2 regions of the Streptomyces sp. 1222.5 genome follow, and region 2 is predicted to be linked to the other one. Evidence: riboswitches for the same ligand, from Rfam matches in the RefSeq annotation. Region 2 holds a riboswitch; the other holds the start of a gene.
The links. Region 2 has a riboswitch for ZMP and ZTP ahead of BLW57_RS16050 (glycine hydroxymethyltransferase). Riboswitches for the same ligand answer to the same signal wherever they lie in the genome.
Positions count from the first base shown of each region.

Region 1: it holds a riboswitch for ZMP and ZTP, as region 2 does, so the genes downstream of both, BLW57_RS05390 (bifunctional 5,10-methylenetetrahydrofolate dehydrogenase/5,10-methenyltetrahydrofolate cyclohydrolase) here and BLW57_RS16050 (glycine hydroxymethyltransferase) in region 2, are expected to answer to the same signal.

Region 1 is NZ_FNSZ01000001.1:1,183,610-1,192,250, forward strand. Features, by position in the region: gene BLW57_RS05350 (pyridoxal phosphate-dependent decarboxylase family protein) at 1-283, shown strand, start outside; gene BLW57_RS05355 (SDR family NAD(P)-dependent oxidoreductase) at 332-1,123, opposite strand; gene BLW57_RS05360 (SDR family oxidoreductase) at 1,182-2,096, opposite strand; gene BLW57_RS05365 (MBL fold metallo-hydrolase) at 2,182-2,811, opposite strand; gene BLW57_RS05370 (S-(hydroxymethyl)mycothiol dehydrogenase) at 2,811-3,899, opposite strand; gene BLW57_RS05375 (hypothetical protein) at 4,140-4,445, opposite strand; gene BLW57_RS05380 (nuclear transport factor 2 family protein) at 4,618-4,983, shown strand; ZMP/ZTP riboswitch at 5,322-5,402, shown strand; gene BLW57_RS05390 (bifunctional 5,10-methylenetetrahydrofolate dehydrogenase/5,10-methenyltetrahydrofolate cyclohydrolase) at 5,429-6,277, shown strand; gene BLW57_RS05395 (CU044_5270 family protein) at 6,278-7,327, opposite strand; gene BLW57_RS05400 (RNA polymerase sigma factor) at 7,320-7,907, opposite strand; gene ctaD (aa3-type cytochrome oxidase subunit I) at 8,014-8,641, shown strand, end outside.
Region 2 is NZ_FNSZ01000001.1:3,588,047-3,596,687, reverse strand. Features, by position in the region: gene BLW57_RS16080 (MocR-like pyridoxine biosynthesis transcription factor PdxR) at 1-467, shown strand, start outside; gene BLW57_RS16075 (DMT family transporter) at 485-1,333, opposite strand; gene BLW57_RS16070 (hypothetical protein) at 1,466-1,819, shown strand; gene BLW57_RS16065 (glutathionylspermidine synthase family protein) at 1,834-3,018, shown strand; gene BLW57_RS16060 (TetR/AcrR family transcriptional regulator) at 3,062-3,637, opposite strand; gene BLW57_RS16055 (nuclear transport factor 2 family protein) at 3,725-4,186, shown strand; ZMP/ZTP riboswitch at 4,285-4,374, shown strand; gene BLW57_RS16050 (glycine hydroxymethyltransferase) at 4,406-5,854, shown strand; gene trpS (tryptophan--tRNA ligase) at 6,024-7,037, shown strand; gene BLW57_RS16040 (2'-5' RNA ligase family protein) at 7,186-7,770, shown strand; gene BLW57_RS16035 (decaprenylphospho-beta-D-erythro-pentofuranosid-2-ulose 2-reductase) at 7,818-8,573, opposite strand; gene BLW57_RS16030 (decaprenylphosphoryl-beta-D-ribose oxidase) at 8,575-8,641, opposite strand, start outside.

The DNA.
Region 1 (8,641 bases), 2.4 Mb from region 2:
CGTGACGCTGGCCCGCCGCCTCGGCGCGGGCATCGACGCCCTGCCCGGTCTGCGGCTGCTGGCGCCGGTCCGGCTCAACGTCGTCTGCTTCACCCTCGCCGGGGATCCGTCGCAGGAGCGGGTCGACGCGCTGGCCCGGGCGGTCGCCGCCTCCGGGGAGGCGTACGTGACCCCGACGGTGTACGGCGGGGTGCCCGGCCTGCGGGCCGCGTTCAGCAACTGGCGCACCACACGGGCCGACACCGATCGCGTGCTGGAGGCGCTGGCGGCGGCCTCCGGGTGACGTCCGCGTCCGGGGGCCTCCGGGCGGTCCCGGCCGTCCCCGGCACGCTCAGGGGGTGGCCCGTACGGCGGTGTGGAAGCCGGTGTTGACCGCGGTCAGGCCGCCGTCGACGACCAGGCTGGTGCCGGTGATCCAGGCGGCGTCACGGGAGGCGAGGAAGGCGACGGCCGCGGCGATGTCCTCGGGATCGCCGACCCGGCCGAGCGGGTACAGACCGCGGACGGCGTCGAGGTCGTCGTCGCGCCCCTCCCACGCCGAGGTGCGGACCGTGCCCGGCACCACCAGGTTGACCCGCACCCCGCGGGCGGCCGCGTGCCCGGCGAGGGTCCGGGTGAGGGAGCCGAGGCCGGCCTTGGCCGCGCTGTAGCCGTGGTTGCCGAAGTCCTGCAGGCCGTTGACCGACCCGATGCTCACGATCGCCCCGCGGCCGGAGGCGGCGAGGTGGGGCAGCGCCGCCCGGCAGCAGCGGTGGGCACCGGTGAGGGTGACGTCGAGGTCGCGGGCCCAGGCGTCGTCGGGGTCGTCCTCGAACAGCGCGGCGTCCGGGGTGCAGTGGGCGGCGCAGTTGACCAGCACGTCGAGGGAGCCGAAGGCGGCCACGGCGCGGGCGACGGCCGCCTCCACGGAGCCCCGGTCGGCGACGTCGCAGGCATACGCCTCGGCGGTGAGGCCCTGTCGGCCGAGCGCGGCCGCGGTGCGCTCGGCCTCCGGCAGGTCCCGGTCGGTGACCAGGACCCGGCCGCCCTCTTCGGCGAGCCGCCGGGCGACGGCGGCGCCGATGCCGCGGGCGGCGCCCGTGACGAGAACTCCGTGTCCCGCGAAGCGGGTGTGATCGGTCATGGGGCGACCGTACGGCCCCCGAGGGCGCCGTATCACGGGAACCGGTGGACCCCGCGGCTCACCGGTAACCGGTGACGTCGGCCGGCTTGCCCGCGTCCTGCACCTCGACCAGGTACCGCCAGGCGTCGGGGCGGCTGCCGTCGAGGTCGGTGAAGCCGTAGACCCGCGCCAGCCCGCCGCTGGAGAGCGACTGCCCGTTGAAGCGGGCCACGTCGGGGTCGGCGGCGAGCGCGGCGACGGCGCGGCCGGTGAAGCGGGGGGTCTCGGAGACGGCGAAGTGCGGTTCGCGGTCGAGGGCTTCGCGCCAGTTGTCCTCGCGGACGCCGAACGCCTCCAGCATGATCTCCGAGCGCATCCAGCCCGGTGTCAGGGCCACGGCCGTGGCACCGCGCGGGCCGAGCTCGTGGCCGAGGGCGAAGGCCATGCGCAGGACGGAGGCCTTGGCGAGGTCGTAGAAGAAGTTCACGCGGTAGGTGTCGCGGTTGTACTCGGCGGTGCCGTCGGTGACCTCCACGACCAGTCCGCCGGGCCGGCGCAGCAGCAGCGGCAGGGCGTGGTGGCTGGTGATGGCGTGGGTCTCGACGGCGAGACGGAGCAGCCGGAGCCCGTTGTCGAGGTCGTGCTCCCAGACGGGGGTGTCCCACGCGAAGAGCTTCTCGCCGCCCCAGATGTCGTTGACGAGGACGTCGAGCCGGCCCTGCTCGTCCGCGATGCGCTCCACCAGGGCCCGTACGGCGGATCCGTCCAGATGGTCGACGGGTACGGCGATGCCCCGGCCGCCGGCCGCGGTGACGAGGTCGGCGGTGTCCTCGATCGTCTCGGGGCGGTCGTACTCCGAGCGGCGGGCGCGGGTGCTGCGTCCGGTGACGTAGACGGTGGCGCCGGCCGCGCCGAGTTCGACGGCGATGCCCCGGCCCGCGCCCCGGGTCGCCCCGGCGACCAGCGCCACCTTGCCCTGTGGTTCGTCCGACATGTCCGGCCTTCCGTGCGGTACGACTGCTGTCGTCCTCCACTGTCGCGGGAAAGCCGGACATCTCCTGTCGCCTTTTCCGGCGGGCCTAGTGGCCGCGCTTGATCCATTCCTCCAGGTGGGGGGCCTCGGCGCCGATCGTGGTGGGGTCGCCGTGGCCGGTGAGGACCTTGGTCTCCGGTGGCAGGGTGAGGAGGCGGTCGCGGATGGAGTCGATGATCGTCGGGAAGTGGGAGAAGGAACGACCGGTGGCGCCCGGGCCGCCCTGGAAGAGGGTGTCGCCGGTGAAGACGGTGCCGAGGCCGGGGTCGTACAGGCAGACGGCGCCCGGCGCGTGCCCGGGGGTGTGCAGGACGGTCAGGTCCGCGCCCGCGGTCTCCAGGACCTGGCCGTCGGCGAGGTGCCGGTCGGGCTCGCGGTCCGGGTGGGTCATCCGCCACAGCGGCAGGTCGTCTGGGTGCAGCCAGATGGTGGCGCCGGTGAGGTCGGCGAGGGCGGGGGCCGCGTCGATGTGGTCGTTGTGCGCGTGGGTGCACACGATGGCGGACAGGCGCCGGTCGTCGACGGCACGGGCGATCGCCTCGGCGTCGTGGGCGGCGTCGATGACGATCACCTCCCGCTCGTCGCCGACGATCCACACGTTGTTCTCGACGTCCCAGGTGCCGCCGTCCAGGCTGAACTGGCCCGAGGTGACGAGGCGTTCGATGCGGACGGTCATCAGAGAACCACCACCGAGCGCAGCACGTCGCCCTGGTGCATCCGCTCGAACGCCTTCTCCACCTCGTCCAGTTGGATCGTCTCGGTGACGAACGCGTCCAGTGGCAGCCGGCCCTGCAGGTGCAGGTCGACGAGCATGGGGAAGTCACGGCTGGGCAGGCAGTCGCCGTACCAGGAGGACTTCAGGGAGCCGCCGCGGCCGAAGACGTCGAGCAGGGGCAGTTCGAGCTTCATCTCGGGCGTGGGGACGCCCACGAGGACGACGGTGCCGGCGAGGTCGCGGGCGTAGAAGGCCTGCCGGTACGTCTCGGGGCGGCCGACGGCCTCGATGACGACGTCGGCGCCGAAGCCTCCGGTGAGTTCGCGGATCGCCTCGACCGGGTCTGTCGTGCGGGAGTTGACGGTGTGGGTGGCGCCCAGCGTGCGGGCCTTCTCCAGCTTGCGGTCGTCGATGTCCACGGCGATGATCCGGGACGCGCCGGCCAGGTACGACCCGGCGACGGCCGCGTCACCGACACCACCGCAGCCGATGACGGCGACCGAGTCGCCGCGGCCGACACCGCCGGTGTTGATGGCGGCGCCGATCCCGGCCATCACCCCGCAGCCCAGCAGTCCGGCGACCGCCGGGGAGACGGCCGGGTCGACCTTGGTGCACTGTCCGGCGGCCACCAGCGTCTTCTCGGCGAACGCGCCGATGCCGAGGGCCGGGGAGAGTTCCTGGCCGGTGGTGGCGAGCGTCATCTTCTGCGAGGCGTTGTGGGTGTTGAAGCAGTACCAGGGGCGGCCGCGCAGACAGGCCCGGCAGGTGCCGCACACGGCACGCCAGTTGAGGACGACGAAGTCCCCGGGCGCCACGTCGGTGACGCCCTCGCCGACCGACTCCACGACACCGGCGGCCTCGTGGCCGAGCAGGAAGGGGAAGTCGTCGGAGATGCCGCCCTGCTTGTAGTGCAGGTCGGTGTGGCAGACGCCGCAGGCCTGTACCCGTACGACGGCTTCGCCGGGCCCGGGGTCCGGCACCACGATCGTCTCGACCCGTACGGGCTCGTCCTTCCCCGGTGCGATCACGCCGCGTACTTCCTGCGCCATGGCCTGGCCCCTTCCTTCGACATGCCTTACCCGCCGACCCTACGCGCTGTCGATCTGCGGGCGGGACGGACCACGACGACGGACGTGGATCTTTCCGGTCGCCGGCTCCGGAGCGCCCTGCCCTCCGGCACCCCTGGGGCGCTGAACCCGGGGCGCCCCACTCGGTGTTCGCGCCCCCTCGGCGGGCGGAAACGGCGGGGGCCGCCCCGGTCGGGACGGCCCTGCTGCCCGGGTGCGGGCTCAGTGGATGGGGATGGCCGAGGCCAGGCCGAGCACGGGCGCGGCGGGGGCGAGGACCTGCTCCACCTGGTTCAGTTGGTTCAGCTCCCGGAGGTGGTTGAGCGCCTGGAGCTGCTGGGAGACCCGCGGGATCTTCGCCTGGTCCTGCGCGGGGACACCGCTGACGGCCAGCGAGTCCAGCGTGTTCACCGCGCCGAGCTTGTCGACCAGCGGGGCGCCGCCGGCCGCGTTCGCCGACGATGCGGCGAGGCCGGTGATACCGGCGGCCAGGGCGACCGCGGCGGCGATGCGTCGTGTTGAGATCATGCCTTCAGCAACGGTTCCGGGGCCCGGCCGGACACGGGCGGCGGGCCGCGCTCACCCGTGAGGCGGAGCACCCGTTCTGCGCTTGCCGAGGCCGCCGGGCCGGAGGAGTCTCGGAGGTGAGGCCCGCGCGTCCCGTTCCTCATCGGGCCGCGGGCGCCTGAAGGAGGTCACCATGGGCACCGCGACAGGCCGCGCCTTCGACGCCGAGACGCTGCGCCGGGGCATCGAAGGGAACACCGGGAACACCCTTCTGTCCCTCTACGCCGACGACGCGGAGATCCGTATCGTCGACCACAACCACCAGCCGAGCGAGCCCACCGTGCTGCGGGGCCGGGGCCAGATCGCCGAGTTGCTGGACGACATCTACAGCCGCGACATGACGCACAAGCTGGAGCAGTGCGTCGTGCAGGGCGACCACGCCGCGTTCAGCGAGTCCTGCCAGTACGGGGACGGCACCCGGGTCATCGCCGAGTCGATGGTCACCCTGCGCGACGGCAAGATCACGAACCAGCTGCTCATCCAGGCCTGGGACGAGTAGGAGCGGCCTGGCATGGCAGGCGGCGCGAGGAGGATCGCCAGGGTCCAGGTCAGCACGCGAGTGACCTGGACCCTGTCGGCCCGGGCGGTACTCGGCCGGGTGCCCCGCACCCGTACGCGCCGCGGAGCGCCGGCCCTCACGGTGCGGCTGCCGGTGTCGGCCGCGCTGGTCCGATCGGTGCTGGAAGGCATGCGCGCGCGTCCTTCGCTGCCGCGTGGCCCGAGGGGACGGCGGACCCGGCCGCGCTGAGCGGGCCACCGCGCCGAGCGGCCCGCCGCCACGGACGGGGCGGATCGCGCCGACGGGGCGGCTCCCCCCGTCACCCGCTCGGTTACGCTGTACCCGGCCGTGACTGGCGCTGAGGTGGAGAACCACCGGGGAGCGGCCTTCGGTGGATGCCGCGCGCCTGGGCGAGGAGAGTCGATCCAGCTCAGGAGTGTGCAGCATGACCCAGGCCCGTCTGATGGACGGTACCGCCCTCGCCCGCCGCATCGTCGAGGACACCGCGAAGAAGGCCGCCGACCTCACCGGGCGCACCGGCAGCGCGCCGTGTCTGGCGACCGTGCTCGTCGGCGAGGACCCGGCGTCCGTGACGTACGTCCGCATGAAGCAGAACCGCTGCCGGACGGCCGGGATCGAGTCGCGCCACGTGGCTCTGCCCGCGGCCACGACCACTGCCGAACTCGTCGCCACGCTGCGGGAATTGTCCGCCGATCCGGGGGTGCACGGCATCCTGCTCCAGCATCCGGTGGGCGACCACGTCGACGAGCGCGCGGCGTTCGAGGCGATCGCCCCGGAGAAGGACGTCGACGGTGTCACCTTCGCCTCCTTCGCCACGATGAGCTTCGGCCTGCCCGGCTTCGTCTCCTGCACGCCCGGCGGGATCGTGCGGCTGCTCGACGAGTACGGCGTCGACCCGGCCGGGAAGCGGGCCGTCGTGGTGGGCCGCAGCGCGATCCTCGGCAAGCCGGTGGGCATGCTGCTGCTGGCCCGGGACGCCACGGTGACGTACTGCCACTCGCGCACCCGGGACCTTTCGGCGGCCGTCCGCGAGGCGGACATCGTCGTCGCCGCCGTCGGCCGCCCGCGGCTGATCCGCGGGCAGGACATCAAGCCCGGCGCGGTCGTGATCGACGCCGGCTACAACGCGGGGAACGTCGGCGACGTCGACTTCGACTCGGCCGTGGAGCGGGCCTCGCTGATCACGCCGGTGCCGGGCGGTGTCGGTCCGATGACGATCGCCACGCTGCTGGAGCAGACCGTCGACGCCGCCACCCGGCAGCTCGGGGTGTGATCAGCGCATCCAGGCGCTGTAGGCCATGACGTCCCCGGCCTTCACCCCGTACTCGGGGTCGTCCTCGGTGTAGGTGTCCTCCATGCCGAGGACGGCTCCGGTGCGCGGTTCCAGGACGAGCATGTGGCGGATGCCGCGAGCGTCGTAGGCGTACGCGTGGCCGGGGCGGCCCAGGCGGTCGGTCACCTCGCCGACGGGGCGCAGCCCACCGGTCTTCGCGAACAGGTGGACGAGGGCCGCCGACTCGCGGGCGCCGAGGGTCCAGTGGTCGAGCAGTTCCGCGGTGGCGTCGAGGAGTTCGGCGGTGCTCAGTGGAGCCGTGCTCCTGTCGGTCCCAGGGCGGACGACCTCGGTCAGGTAGGCGCTCAGCGCCGCCGCGGTGTGCGGTGGGGGCGCTTCGGGCGGGGCGTCGCTCCACATCGGCGGGTAGGTGGTCCGGCTGATCACATGGCCGTCCGCCACCTCGTGCGGCGCGTCGCCCTGGTCGGTGAGGACCGGCCTGCCGGGGCGGCGCGGGTCGGTCGCCACGACCAGTTCGGTGTGGGTGGCGTCCGCGCGCCAGCGCACCACGCGCTCCTCGGGGAGGGTGACGGGGGGCTTGTCGTCGCTCATGCCGAGGCTCCACGACTGCACGTGCGTCCCCTTGCGCAGGCGTGGGGAGCCGCCCGAGGCGGCCGCGTCGGCGAGGGCCGTCATGTCCGTCAGGGGCACGGGCGCGGAGTGGGTGCGGACGGTCAGCGGGCGGGGCGCGGCGACGGCCCGCGGGGTGCCCGCGCCGCCGAGCACGGCGTCGAGGGCGAGTGCGAGGACGACGGCGGTGGCGGCCAGGCCCCAGACCAGCCGGACGCGCGGGGGGCGGCCGGCGGGTGCCGGAAGCGGCCGGGCCCACGGGCGCGGAAGAAGGCGGCCGGTAGGTGCGGCAAGCGGCTCCTCCGTCATCAGTCGCGTGAGCTGCCGCTCGGCACGGTCGTCGAGCGGCCCCTCGCCGAACCGGGGGTGGTCGGCCGGCACCGGGTCGGCGCGGTGGAGGAGTTCGAGTTCGTCAGCCATGTCCGTGGTCCTTGCACAGGGTCGCGTCGGCGGGGACGGGAGTCGGCGCGGGCCGGCCTTCGGGCGGGTCGGACGGGGCGGGGCCCGGCCGGTCGATCTCGGCCCGGAGCCGGCGCCGTGCCCGGTGCAGGCGCATCGTCGCCGCGCGCCTGCCGCAGCCGAGAGCGACCGCGATCTCCTCGGCGCCGAGTTCCTCCCAGGCGGCCAGCCGGAGTATCTCCCGGTCCGCCGGGGACAGCCGGTCCAGGGCCTCGTGCACCCAGGCGCCCGGGGCCTCGGCGTCGGGGCTGTCCACGATGTGCCGGCCGTGCGCGGCCTCGTCGTTGCCGAGCCGGTCCACCAGCCGGCGCCGCCGCCCGTAGCCGCGTACCGCGTTCGCCAGGCAGTTGCGGGCGACCCCGTACAGCCAGGGCAGCGGTGAGGCCGGCAGGTCGGCCCGGCGTCGCCAGGCGACCGTGAACACCTCCGCCACCACTTCCTCCACCTCGCCGGTCCGCCCCTGAAGCCGCCTCGCGACATAGCGGCTGACCGCCCAGTAGTGCTCGCGATAGGCAGCGGCGAAGATCTCGTCGTTGCTCATGTTCGGTTCGTGTCCGGCACGGCCGGGATCGTCACACCCTTCTTCCGTGATGCTCCTCGCGTCGTCCGAGTGTGACGCGTGGGCGGGGCGCGGACACAGGCGGGGCGTGAAGAGGATCAGAGACACCAGGGCCGTACAGTGGCTCACCACCACCGATCACAAGACGATCGGGACGCTCTATTTGGTCACCGCGTTCGGGTTCTTCCTGTTCGGTGGTGTGCTGGCGCTGTTCATGCGCGCCGAGCTGGCCCGGCCGGGTCTGCAGATCATGTCGAACGAGCAGTTCAACCAGGCGTTCACGATGCACGGCACCGTGATGCTGCTGATGTTCGCGACGCCGTTGTTCGCCGGTTTCGCGAACTGGATCATGCCGCTGCAGATCGGCGCGCCCGACGTGGCGTTCCCCCGGCTGAACATGCTGGCCTACTGGCTCTACCTGTTCGGCTCGCTCACCGCTGTGAGTGGTTTCCTCACGCCGCAGGGCGCGGCGGACTTCGGCTGGTTCGCGTACGCCCCTTTGTCGGACGCGATCCGGAGCCCGGGTCTCGGCTCGGATCTGTGGATCATGGGTCTGGCCTTCTCCGGCTTCGGCACCATCCTCGGCGCCGTCAACTTCATCACCACGATCATCTGCATGCGCGCGCCCGGCATGACCATGTTCCGCATGCCGATCTTCGTGTGGAACGTGCTGCTGACGGCCGTCCTGGTCCTGCTGGCCTTCCCGGTCCTCGCGG
Region 2 (8,641 bases):
AGTCCCTTGCGCCCGGACTGCGGCTGGGCTGGATGGTGCTTCCGCCGTCCCTGGCCGAGGAGGCGGCCGCGGCGAAGGGCGGCACCGACACGGTGGGCGTGCTGGAACAGCTCACTCTCGCCGAGTTCCTCACCTCCGGCGCGTACGACCGCCACGTCCGGTCCTCGCGGCTGCGGTACCGGCGCCGCCGCGACGCCCTCGCCGCGGCGGTGGCCGAGCATGCGCCCGACGTGCGGGTGACCGGGATCGCGGCCGGGCTGCACGCCGTGCTGCGGTTGCCCCCGGGCACGGAACAGTCGGTGGTCCAGGCCGCCCTCTGGCAGGGACTGGCACTGCACGGCCTGGCCCACCACCGCCATCCGCAGGCCGTCACCGAGCACCTGGACGCGCTGGTCGTGGGCTACGGCACCCCGCCGGACAGCGCGTGGGGGGCCGCTCTGGAGGCCCTGTGCCGGGTGCTGCCGTAGTCGTCGGCGGGCCGCGCTCAGGCCTCGTCCGGCCGCGGGGCGCCCTCCGCCGATGGTGCCTCGCCGAACCGCGCCAGCAGCAGGGCGCCCGCCACCGCCACCGTGAAGCCCAGGACCGCCAGCCAGGCCAGACCCTCCCGGGTGCGGTCGCCGAGCCACACCACGCCGACCGCCGCCGGGCCGACCGTCTCGCCGATCACCATGCCGGCCGTGGCCGTCGTCACCGAGCCCCGCTGCAGGGCGGAGGTGAGCAGCAGGAACGCGGCACCGCCGCCGATGAGCAGGGCGTACGCCGCCGGGTCGGTGAACAGGTCCGCCGGACGCAGCGAGTCGATCAGCCGTACCGACACCTCCACCACTCCGAACCCGAACCCGGCGCCCAGTCCGAGGAGCAGCGCCCGGGTCCGGCCGGTCAGCCGCCCGCCGATCGCGCCGAGCAGCAGCACGCCGACCGCGGCCGCCACCATCGCGTACGGCAGCCAGTGCGGGCCCTGCTCGTCGCCCTCGGTGCCCGAGGCCAGCCCGAGCATCGCCAGACCCGCGCACACCACCCCCACGGCGGCCCACTCCAGCCCGCTCAGCCGCACCCGCAGCAGTCGCGCCGCCACCACGGCCGTCACCGCGAGGCTCGCCGCCAGCGCCGCGCCCACCGCGTAGATCGGCACGGACCGCAGCGCCGCGATCTGGAGCAGGAAGCCCAGACCGTCCAGCGCCAGCCCGGCGATGTACCGCCACTGCCGCAGCGCCCGCAGCAGCAGCGCCGCGTCACCGCCGCCGTCCCCCTCGGCGGCCGCCTCCCGGGCGGCCACCGCCTGCAACACCGTCGCGGTTCCGAAGCAGACCGCCGCGCCGAGGGCGCACACCATTCCAAACAGCACGAAGCGACTCTAGGGGAGCGGGAATTCCCTGGCCCCCCCTGCCCGGCCGGTGCCACCGGTGCCTAGGCTGGCCCGCAGCGAACCGGCACCGGCCGGCCGACACACGGGGGAGACGCAGACATGAGCACAGCACAGCCACGCACGCGCCGGCGGCTCCGGTCCGGCACGGTCGTCCTCGGCGGCATGGGCCTGCTGGCGACCGCTCTGACCGCCTGCTCGTCGTCCGACCCGGACAAGCGCTGCGTGGACCGCGACAGTTACACCTACGGCAAGGGCTACAAGGTCGTCTCCGACAAGAACTGCAAGTCCACCAAGTCCTCTTCGCACGGCACCTGGTACTACGGCGGCACGAAGAAGGGCTCGTTCGTGGGCGACGGCTCCTTCACCAAGCCCGGCAAGGGCTCGGGCGGCGGCTCGGGCGGCGGTGTCCACCGCGGGGGCTTCGGCGGCGGCAAGGGCGGCTCCGGCGGCTGAGCCGGGCACACGAGATGGAACGCCGCACGATCGAACCCCGCCCCGGCTGGCAGCGGACCGTCGAGGAGCAGGGACTCGTCTATCCGCTCACCCGTCACCCCGACGGCTCGCTGCGCCCCTACTGGGACGAGAGCGCCTACTACGTCTTCACCCTCGACGAGGTCGAGGCGCTGGAGGAGACCGTCGAGGAGCTGCACGGCATGTGCCTGGCGGCCGCCGGGCACATCGTGGCGAAGGACCGCCTCGCCGACCTCGGCATCACCGACCCGCGCGTGGCCGCCGCGGTCACCGAGGCCTGGCACCGCCGCGCCGAACTCCCCTCCCTGTACGGCAGGTTCGACCTCCGCTACGACGGCACGGGACCGGCGAAGCTGCTGGAGTACAACGCCGACACCCCGACCTCCCTGGTGGAGGCCGCCTCGCCGCAGTGGTTCTGGATGGAGGACCGGTTCCCCGGCGCCGACCAGTGGAACTCCCTGCACGAACGCCTCGTCGACGCCTGGCGCGCGCAGGCCGCGCTGCTGCCGCCCGGCAGCCCCCTGCACTTCGCGCACTCCTCCGCCGACGAACTCGGCGAGGACCTGATGACGGTCGCCTACCTCAAGGAGACCGCCGAGCAGGCCGGCCTCGACACCGACTGGATCTCCATGGAGGAGATCGGCTGGGACACCCTCTCCGGCCGCTTCGTCGACAACCGGCTCCGCTTCATCCGGGGCATCTTCAAGCTCTACCCCTGGGAGTGGCTCACCACGGACTCCTTCGGCGGGCACGTCCTGGACACCCTCGACAACGGCGGCGGCACCGGCAGCACCCTGTGGATCGAACCGGCCTGGAAGATGCTCCTGAGCAACAAGGCCCTCCTGGCGGTCCTCTGGGAGCTGTACCCCGGCCACCCCAACCTCCTCCCCGCCTACCTCGACGGCCCGCGCGAGCTGGCCGGGCCGGCCGGCTACGTCTCCAAGCCCCTCCTCGGCCGCGAGGGCGAGGGCGTCACCGTGCACCCGCCCGGCGGGCCCGCGGTGCTCCGCGAAGAACCCTGCTGCTACCAGCAGTTGGCCCCGCTGCCCGCCTTCGACGGCAACCACGTGGTCCTCGGCGCCTGGGTCGTCCGCGACGAGTCGGCAGGCCTCGGCATCCGCGAGTCCTCGGGCCTGATCACCGACGAGTACGCCCGCTTCCTGCCCCACGTGATCCTCTAACGGACGGGGACCGACGCCGGGCGACGGCCCCCGGCGGGGTGTCTCAGCGGTTTCCGCCGCTCCCGAGCAGCGTCTCGACGGCCGTGCGGGCGTGCGCCGCGGGCGCCGGATCGCCGCTGAGCCCGGCCGTGACGACGGCACCCTCGGCGAGCAGGAACACCGGCTCGGCCACCGGTACCCCGGTGGCCCGCACCCAGGCCGCGAGCTGGTCGTGGAAGGCCTGCTTGTGGGACCGCACCTCGGCGAGCACCGGCTCGGACGACGAGCCGAGCTCGCCGAAGGCGTTGATCCAGGCGCAGCCGCGGAAGCCGGGTTCGGCGAACCATCCGGCGAGCCAGTCGAAGACCGCGAGCACCCGCTCCCGCGGGTCCCGGACGCCCTCCACGTGGGCGGTCAGGCTCTCGCGCCAGCGCCGGTCGCGCCGCCGGAGCACGGCGACCACCAGGTCCTCCTTGGTCGCGAACAGCCGGTAGATCCGCTTCAGAGGCAGTCCGGACGCCTCGCGGACCCGGTCCATCCCGACGGCCTGGATGCCGTGCGCGTAGAACAGCGCCTCCGCCGTGTCCAGGAGCGCCGCCCGGTCCAGGCGGGTCTGTTCCTCGGTGATCGGGGCGGGCATCGGCGTGCTCCTTGACTCTGAGAACGATCGTTCTCTATGTTAGCCGCATCGATGGAGAACGCTCGTTCTCGACATGAGGAGGCCGCCGTGCCCGAAGACCGTCCGCCCTTCCCGCCGTTCACCCTGGAGACCGCCCGCCAGAAGGTGCAGGCGGCCGAGGACGCCTGGAACACCCGCGACCCCCACCGGGTGGCCCTGGCGTACACACCGGACTCGGTCTGGCGGAACCGGGACCGGTTCCTCACCGGCCGGGAGGAGATCGTCGCCTTCCTGACCGAGAAGTGGGAGCGCGAACTCGACTACGCGCTGCGCAAGAGCCTGTGGAGCTTCCACGAGGACCGGATCGCCGTCCGCTTCCAGTACGAGTGCCACGACGCCGACGGGCAGTGGTGGCGCTCCTACGGCAACGAACTGTGGGAGTTCGACGAGCACGGGCTGATGCGCCGCCGCGAGGCCAGCATCAACGACGTCGCGATCCGCGAGTCCGACCGGCGCATCCTCGGCCCCCGCCCCGCCGCCGAGCACGGCACCGACATCCCGCTGCACTGACCTCACGGCCTCCCGCGGACGCGCCGGTCGCCTCCTTCCCGCGCTCGCTCGCATGGTGGACGCGGGATCTCACGGCTCCGGCCCGCCGGGTAGGCTGATCAGCGGGCCGTGACTGGCGCGCTGGGATGGGACCGACCATCGGGGAGCGGCCCGAGCACGAATGAGTGCCGTGCGCCTGGGCCGAACCGAACACGCCGAACGCCACGTCCGGAGGTCCCCATGCCAGAGCAGCATCTCTCCACCGAGTCCACCGCCTTCCGCGCCGCTCTCGACGTCGTCCGCGCCGTCGAGCCGCGGGTCGCCGACGCCATCGGCCAGGAGGTCGCCGACCAGCGCGCGATGCTCAAGCTCATCGCCTCCGAGAACTACGCCTCCCCGGCGACCCTCCTCGCGATGGGCAACTGGTTCAGCGACAAGTACGCCGAGGGCACCGTCGGCCGCCGCTTCTACGCCGGCTGCCGCAACGTCGACACCGTGGAGGCCCTGGCCGCCGAGCACGCCCGCGAGCTCTTCGGCGCCCGGCACGCCTACGTCCAGCCGCACTCCGGCATCGACGCCAACCTCGTCGCCTTCTGGGCCGTCCTCGCCGACCGGGTCGAGGTGCCCTTCCTGGCGAAGGCCGGCGTCCGCCAGGTCAACGACCTGAGCGAGGCCGACTGGGCCGAACTGCGCCGGGCCTTCGGCAACCAGCGCATGCTCGGCATGTCCCTGGACGCCGGCGGCCACCTCACCCACGGCTTCCGCCCGAACATCTCCGGCAAGATGTTCGACCAGCGCTCCTACGGCACGGACCCGGCCACCGGCCTCATCGACTACGAGGCCCTGCGCGCCCAGGCCCGCGAGTTCAAGCCGCTGATCATCGTCGCCGGCTACTCCGCCTACCCGAGGCTCGTGAACTTCCGGATCATGCGCGAGATCGCCGACGAGGTCGGGGCGACCCTGATGGTCGACATGGCCCACTTCGCGGGTCTCGTCGCCGGCAAGGTCCTCATCGGCGACTTCGACCCGGTCCCGCACGCCCAGATCGTCACCACCACCACCCACAAGTCGTTGCGCGGCCCGCGCGGCGGCATGGTCCTGTGCGACGACTCCCTCAAGGACCAGGTCGACCGCGGCTGCCCGATGGTGCTCGGCGGTCCGCTCCCGCACGTCATGGCCGCCAAGGCGGTCGCGCTCGCCGAGGCCCGGCAGCCCGCCTTCCAGGACTACGCCCAGCGCATCGTCGACAACTCCCGCGCCCTGGCGCAGGGCCTCATGCGGCGCGGCGCCACCCTGGTGACCGGCGGCACGGACAACCACCTCAACCTCATCGACGTCACCACCTCCTACGGCCTCACCGGCCGTCAGGCCGAGGCCGCCCTCCTGGACTCGGGCATCGTCACCAACCGCAACGCCATCCCCGCCGACCCCAACGGCGCCTGGTACACCTCCGGCATCCGCATCGGCACCCCCGCCCTGACCACCCGTGGTCTCGGCACCGCGGAGATGGACGAGGTCGCCGGTCTCATCGACCGCGTCCTCACCACCACCGAGCCGGGCACCACCAGCAAGGGCGCCCCCTCCAAGGCCCAGCACGTCCTCGACCCCAAGGTCTCGGACGAGATCTCCCGCCGGGCGACCGACCTCGTGGCCGGCTTCCCGCTCTACCCGGAGATCGACCTCGCCTGACGAGGCTCCTCCAGCTCCTCCCGCGGCGGCCCGGCACTGCGCCGGGCCGCCGCGCGGCGCGTCGGCACCGGGACCGAGGGCGAGCGCCGGCGCGGGACGCGCCCTGACGAAGGCCCGCTGTTCCCGACCAGTTCCGAACCGGGCCCCGATACCTGAGAGAATGGTGGACATGGCCACTGACCGACCCCGCGTGCTCTCCGGAATCCAGCCCACCGCAGGCTCGTTCCACCTCGGCAACTACCTCGGCGCCGTCCGCCAGTGGGTGGCCCTGCAGGAGACCCACGACGCGTTCTACATGGTCGTAGACCTGCACGCGATCACGGTTCCCCAGGACCCGGCCCAGCTGCGCGCCAACACCCGGCTCGCCGCCGCCCAGCTGCTGGCCGCCGGCCTCGACCCGGACCGCTGCACCCTCTTCGTGCAGAGCCATGTCCCCGAGCACGCCCAGCTCGCCTGGGTCATGAACTGCCTCACCGGCTTCGGCGAGGCCTCCCGCATGACCCAGTTCAAGGACAAGTCCGCCAAGCAGGGCGCCGACCGGGCCTCCGTCGGCCTGTTCACGTACCCGATCCTCCAGGTCGCGGACATCCTGCTGTACCAGGCCAACGAGGTGCCGGTCGGCGAGGACCAGCGCCAGCACATCGAGCTGACCCGCGACCTCGCCGAGCGGTTCAACGGCCGCTTCGGCCAGAGCTTCACCGTCCCGAAGCCGTACATCCTCAAGGAGACGGCGAAGATCTACGACCTTCAGGACCCGTCGATCAAGATGAGCAAGTCGGCGTCCACGCCGAAGGGCCTCATCAACCTCCTCGACGAGCCGAAGGCGACGGCGAAGAAGGTCAAGAGCGCGGTCACGGACACGGACACCGTGATCCGCTACGACGCCGAGCACAAGCCGGGCGTGTCGAACCTCCTCACCATCTACTCCACGCTCACCGGCCGGACGATCGCCGAGCTGGAACAGGACTACGAGGGCAAGATGTACGGCGCGCTCAAGACGGACCTCGCCGAGGTCATGGTCGAGTTCGTGACGCCGTTCCGCGAGCGCACCCAGCAGTACCTGGACGACGCCGAGACCCTCGACTCGATCCTCGCCAAGGGCGCGGAGAAGGCCCGCGCGGTCGCCGCGGAGACCCTGGCGCAGGCGTACGAGCGGGTGGGCTTCCTTCCGGCGAAGCACTGAACGCCGGCGAGGCGTACGACCGCACACACGTCCGCACGGGCGGAGCGCTGCACATCACTTCCGCTGCGCCTGCCCACGGGACGGTCATGGCCGTACAGTCGATAGCCGGACGACTGAGAACACAACAGACGCGACGACAGGAGACGACGTGGGGACCGTAACGATCGGAGTGTCGATCGCGGTCCCGGAGCCTCACGGCAGCCTGCTCCAGGAGCGGCGCGCGGGCTTCGGCGACGCCGCTGCTCACGGCATCCCCACGCACGTCACGCTGCTGCCGCCGACCGAGGTCGACGCGACCGGTCTGCCGGCCGTCGACGCCCACCTCGCGGCGGTCGCCGCGGCCGGCCGGCCGTTCCCGATGCGGCTGTCCGGCACGGGCACGTTCCGGCCCCTCTCCCCGGTCGTCTACGTCCGGATCGTCCAGGGCGCCGAGGACTGCACCTGGCTTCAGCAGCGGGTGCGCGACGCCTCCGGGCCCGTCGCGCGCGAGCTGCAGTTCCCGTACCACCCGCACGTCACGGTCGCGCACGGCATCGACGACGCGGCGATGGACCGCGCCTTCGAGGAACTGGCGGGCTTCGAGGCCGAGTGGCCCTGCACCGGGTTCGCGCTCTACGAGCAGGGCGCCGACGGGGTGTGGCGCAAGCTGCGGGAGTACGTCTTCGGCAGTTCCGTGGTGCCCCCGCAGGCGGGCCACGCGGACGTCGGACGCGGGACGATCGCCAGCCGCTAGGCCGCGCGCGGGCCGGGCCGCCGGCGGCCCGGACCTCTCCCGGGTGACTACAGCGGCAGCCGGCGGAACAGCGAACGCGGGGCGTGCCGCAGGGCCGACATCACCGGGCGCAGGACCCCCGGCACCCACACCGTCTCCGAGCGGCGGCGCAGCCCCAGCTCGATCGCGGCGGCGACCGCCTCCGGCGTGGTCGACAGCGGGCTCCCGGACCGCCCGGCCACCGTTCCCGTCCGGACCTCTCCGGGGCGTACGACCATGACGTGCGCGCCGGTGCCGTGCAGGGCGTCGCCGAGGCCCTGGGCGAAGGCGTCGAGGCCGGCCTTGCTGGAGCCGTAGATGAAGTCGGCGCGGCGGGCCCGCTCGCCTGCGACGGAGGACAGGACCACCAGGGAGCCGTGCCCCTGCGCCTGGAGGGCACGGGCGGCGACCAGGCCCGCCGACACCGCCCCGGTGTAGTTGGTCTGGGCGACCCGGACCGCGCGCAGCGGATCGCGCTCGTCCTCGGCCTGGTCGCCGGAGACGCCGAAGGCGAACAGCACCAGGTCGACGTCGCCCTCGGCGAAGACCTTGCCGAGGACGGTCTCGTGGGACCCGGGATCGAGGGCGTCGAAGGCGACCGTGCGGGCGTCCGCGCCGAGCGCGCGCAGACTCCCGGCGGCCTGCTCCAGGGCGGGCGAGGGACGGCCGGCCAGCCACACCGTGCGGGTGCGCCGGGCGATCAGCCGGCGTGCCGTGGCCAGCCCGATCTCGGACGTGCCGCCGAGGACGAGCAGGGACTGGGGAAGACCGAAGGCGTCCTTCACGTCAGCTCCTAGGGGTCTGGAGGTCGAGTCGGCGGGCGAGGTCCGAGACGAAGACCCCGCGGGGGTCG